Regions from separate parts of the Priestia sp. YIM B13489 genome, predicted to be linked through region 2. Evidence: predicted binding sites of a transcription regulator. Region 2 holds the regulator's gene; the other holds the start of a gene.
The links. The regulator NrdR, encoded in region 2, represses ribonucleotide reductase genes. The targets are predictions, from matches to a motif close to AACACNATATATNGTGTT.
Positions count from the first base shown of each region.

Region 1: a site for NrdR is predicted at 752-769, ahead of ACFX4W_RS11825 (vitamin B12-dependent ribonucleotide reductase). Genes of this name have one in related genera too.

Region 1 is NZ_JBHZOQ010000053.1:1,167,185-1,169,666, reverse strand. Features, by position in the region: gene ACFX4W_RS11830 (lipoate--protein ligase family protein) at 1-568, shown strand, start outside; gene ACFX4W_RS11825 (vitamin B12-dependent ribonucleotide reductase) at 881-2,482, shown strand, end outside.
Region 2 is NZ_JBHZOQ010000053.1:388,273-390,754, reverse strand. Features, by position in the region: gene speD (adenosylmethionine decarboxylase) at 32-412, shown strand; gene ACFX4W_RS07970 (hypothetical protein) at 506-892, shown strand; gene nrdR (transcriptional regulator NrdR) at 1,136-1,597, shown strand; gene ACFX4W_RS07960 (replication initiation and membrane attachment family protein) at 1,670-2,482, shown strand, end outside.

The DNA of each region.
Region 1 (2,482 bases), 780 kb from region 2:
TTACAGCGTAATTGTATCTGAAGAGTATCCTAACATGCCCAAGACAGTTACAGAGGCATATCGCGTAATCTCTGAAGGTTTACTGGAAGGATTTCGTTCGTTAGGGCTCGAGGCTTATTTTGCTATTCCTCGTTCAGAAGAAGAAAAAAATAGCTTAAAAAACCCTCGTTCGTCCGTGTGCTTTGATGCTCCTTCTTGGTATGAACTAGTTGTAGAGGGCCGCAAGATTGCTGGAAGTGCCCAAACTAGACAAAAAGGAGTTATTCTACAGCACGGCTCTATTCTGTTAGAGATTGATGAAGATAAATTATTCAGCGTGTTTAATTATCCAAATGATCGCGTGAAAGAAAGAATGCAGCGCGCATTTCGTTCTAAAGCGGTAGCCATTAATGCAATTGCGGGCCGCAAAATCTCTATTGAAGAAGCAAAAGAAGCGTTTTATAAAGGATTTGCTTCTGCTCTTGATATCGATTTAGAACCGTATACACTGTCTGAAGAAGAGGAAGCATATGTAGAAGAACTAGCGCGCACAAAGTACGGATCGGATGAATGGAACTTTAAGCGCTAAACGGATGCCCATGGGAAATAGATAAAAGTGCAACTTCTTATAAGTTGCACTTTTTAGTGGAATTTTTAGAAACAATGCTTGGCTAATAGAATACATAGGGAAGAAAAGTCAAACACTTTTTTTACGAAAAAAAAAATATTTCACTTGACACCCTTCTATATGTAGATGTTTGGAGAAGTGTCAAATACTATATATTGAATTCGTCCAAGCCGTGTGGTAAGTTATTGATAGTTGATTGAAAAACTCTATTTCCTTTAAAAGGAAATAGAGTTAATAAATTTATAGATGTTCGATAGGTAAGGAGTTGTGAGAATGACTGTTTTGTTAAATCAAAAAGTGAATATGAATGTTGAAAAGCTCAATTCAGATATTGAACGCTTTCCGCAAGTACATCCGATTACACCGGATATGAAGTTGACTCATAAAGGTGTTTCAAGATTGGTAATGTTAGACCGCTATGCGTTTAAAGATACGGAAAAATTAACGTTATCAGAAGGAGATTTTGTTGTTCTAACTGTAAAGGAAGATCCAAAATTTCCAGCACGAGGACTTGGCTATGTGGAAAGCATTAATTTTGAGCAAAAAACCGCTGTTGTCAAGGTAGAAGATGAGTTTAGAGGAGCTTTATCGCCTGAAGAAGCAGAAAACGGATTAATCACTCGTTCTTTAGATGTCATTGAAAAACCTCTAGAAGTCTTCTACGAGCAAATTGCAAAACGTAATGCAACAGGCTTAGCTTCTGTGGAAAAAACAGAAGAAAAGCGCAAAGAGTGGTTTGAAAAGTTCTATCAAGAGCTTGTTCAGCTAAACTTTGTACCAGCTGGCCGCGTTCTTTACGGTGCAGGTGCTGATACGGACGTAACGTACTTCAACTGTTATGTAATGCCTTATGTAAAAGATTCACGTGAAGGTATTTCAGAACACCGCAAACAAGTAATGGAAATCATGAGCCGTGGAGGCGGTGTTGGAACGAATGGTTCAACTCTTCGTCCGCGCAACACGCTGGCTCGCGGTGTAAACGGTAAATCATCTGGTTCGGTTTCATGGTTAGATGATATTGCTAAACTGACGCATCTTGTTGAGCAAGGTGGGTCACGTCGTGGGGCCCAAATGATCATGCTTGCCGACTGGCATCCTGACATTGTAGAATTTATTATTTCTAAAATGCAAAACCCTCGCATTTTACGTTTCTTAATTGAAAACACAAATGACGAAATGATTAAAAAACATGCGCAAGATAAATTGAAGTTCACGCCGCTAACAGAGTCTGAAGAAGCGATGTACCAAGGAATCATTAACTATAAACAAATTCCTGGTCTTGGTGGGTTCAGTGAAAAAATCATCAAAGATGCAGAAGAAAAGCTGCAAACAGGCGGAACGTACAGCGTTCATAACTCAGAGTTTTTAACAGGAGCAAACATTTCTGTATGCTTAACAAAAGATTTTATGGATGCTGTTGAAAACGACGGAGAATACGAACTTCGCTTCCCAGACGTAGAAAGCTATTCAAAAGAAGAAATGGCTAACTACAATGAAAACTGGCACGAAGTAGGCGACGTGCGCGAATGGGCAAAACAAGGAAACAAAGTTCGTACGTATCGTACTATCCGTGCAAAAGAGCTATGGAACTTAATTAATATTTGTGCAACGTACTCAGCTGAACCAGGCATTTTCTTCTTTGACAATGCTAATGATATGACAAATGCTCAAGCATATGGTCAGCACGTTGTTGCAACAAATCCATGTGGTGAACAACCACTTGCACCATTCTCTGTCTGCAACTTAGCTGCTGTTAACCTAGCGCAAATGGCAGATAAAGAAACGAAAACTGTTAACTTTGAAAAGTTACGTCAAACGGTTGAAACAGGCGTTAGAATGCAAGATAACGTTATTGATGCAACTCCTTATTTCTTA
Region 2 (2,482 bases):
ATTAAAAATTGTTAAAGGGGGAAATATCATTATGGAAACAATGGGTCGTCATGTCATCTCAGAATTATGGGGATGCGATTTCGATAAGTTAAATGATATTGATTATATTGAAAAAACGTTTGTTGATGCAGCTTTAAAATCCGGTGCGGAAGTTCGCGAAGTAGCGTTCCATAAATTTGCACCTCAAGGTGTAAGTGGCGTTGTTATTATTTCAGAATCACATTTAACGATTCACAGCTTCCCAGAGCATGGTTATGCAAGTATCGATGTTTATACTTGTGGTCATTTAGATCCTACAATCGCAGCAGATTATATTGCAGATGCTCTAAGTGCACAGACACGTGAAACAATTGAATTGCCACGTGGAATGGGTCCTGTTCAGGTAAAACAAACTAAAGCGAATGCACTTTAATAGTGTCGATTGATTACGTAAGTTAAGAGGTGTATTACACACCTCTTTTTAGTATATAAATTTTTAATACGCAAAAACAAAGGGGATAACAACATGGGGGTAGTACAAGCAGTTAAATCTTTATTTTCTAATCATGTGGAAACAAGCGATTACCATTCAGATCCGACTCTAAAAACGCATTATTACAAAACAACAGCTGGGAATGCATTTAAGCAAGTTCATGAAATGTTGAAGCACATGCAAGGGATAGAGATACTTGCTGCATATGAAGAGCGAGGAGAGATTAGCTTAAACGTTGTAAAAGGAAGAAAAGCTTTTGTTGTGATTACCATTATTAACGTACGTCCTCTTGAAACCGCTATCGATTTTTCTGCTACAACAGAATCAAAAGTGGTGCCGGTTGATTTTGGTTTTAGTAAAGAACTTGTACGTACGCTTTATAAGAGCTTTGATCAAAAACTCATTCCTCTTTCTTCGTAAGTTCCTTATCATTTTTGAATTTCAGGAAATAAAATGGGGAAATTCCTTTTCCTTTACTTGTATTCAAGCCTTGTTTTCTATAAGATGGAATAAAGCAAATCCTTTAATACAGCATCGTGTTTGTTAAAGGAAATGATGATAAAAATCATAATAAATGGCGAATAGCCGGCTAACATAGATGGAAATTAACTTATATAAGAGAAAATAAAAAGAAAAACAAGGTTTATTATTGGAGCTGAGAATATGAAGTGCCCATCCTGTCATTACAATGGAACGAGAGTGCTGGACTCGCGCCCTGTAGAAGAAGGCCGCTCTATTCGTAGAAGACGTGAATGCGAAGAGTGTCACTATCGTTTTACAACTTTTGAGAAAGTAGAAGAACTTCCGTTAATTGTTGTAAAAAAAGATGGAGCGAGAGAAGAGTTCAGCAAAGACAAAATCCTTCGAGGGTTAATTAAGGCGTGTGAAAAACGCCAAGTAAGCTTAAAACAATTAGAAGATACGGTACACGATATTGAAACAGAGCTGCGCAGTCAGGGTACATCAGAGGTGCAGTCAGATGTTGTAGGAGAAATGGTGATGGAGCGATTAGCTGCTATCGATGAAGTCTCTTATGTTCGATTTGCTTCTGTATACCGACAATTTAAAGACATCAATGTATTTATTGATGAATTAAAAGATTTAATTAAGAAGGAACGACTGTAAAAGAGCTATTGAAGTATTCTTTAGGCTCTTTTTTTGTCATTTCTATTACTTTAAAAGTAGGTAGGGAACGACATGAAAGAACAACATTGGAAAGAAATGATACCGGTCGATCGTTATGTTGTTCGTTCGAACGGCATACTGCAGGAATACGACCGAAAGATTTTAACCATGCTCTATCAGCCGTTGGTGGGTACAACGTGCTTTGGTCTGTATATGACGTTATGGAGCGAGCTGGAACAAGATCGTTTATGGGGGAAAGAGTCTACGCATCATCATCTAATGTCAATGATGCAAATTAATTTGAAAGCTATTTACCATGAGCGGTTAAAATTAGAAGGCATTGGTTTGTTAAAAACATATATTAAGGAAGAAGATGATGTTCGTGTGTTCATTTATGAGCTCATTCCTCCTCTGACGCCCCATCAGTTTTTTAACGACGGCGTGTTAAATGTATATTTATATAACCGACTCGGAAAATCTATCTTTCAAAAAGTAAAAAATTATTTTTCAGATTCACTCGTCGATGAGCAATTGTTCAAAGATGTGACGCATTCATTTAACGATGTATTTAAATCAGTTAAAGCAACGGAGCTGGCTCCAAGTTTTCAGTCTGAAAGCAAGGATGTATTTTCTCCTGATGCTCAAACGGACTTTGTGGATTCCTCCAAACGCGCTTCTATTGAGATGAGCCCGGATTCCTTTGATTTTGATTTATTTTTAGCAGGTCTAACAGATTCAATGATTTCGAAAAGGTCTATTACATCTAAAGTAAAACAAGCGATTGAAAAGCTAGCCTTTTTATACGGTATCGATCCTCTTCAAATGAAAAATGTGGTGCTCGATTCGCTAAATGAGAACGATCAAGTTGATATTGAATTGCTTAGA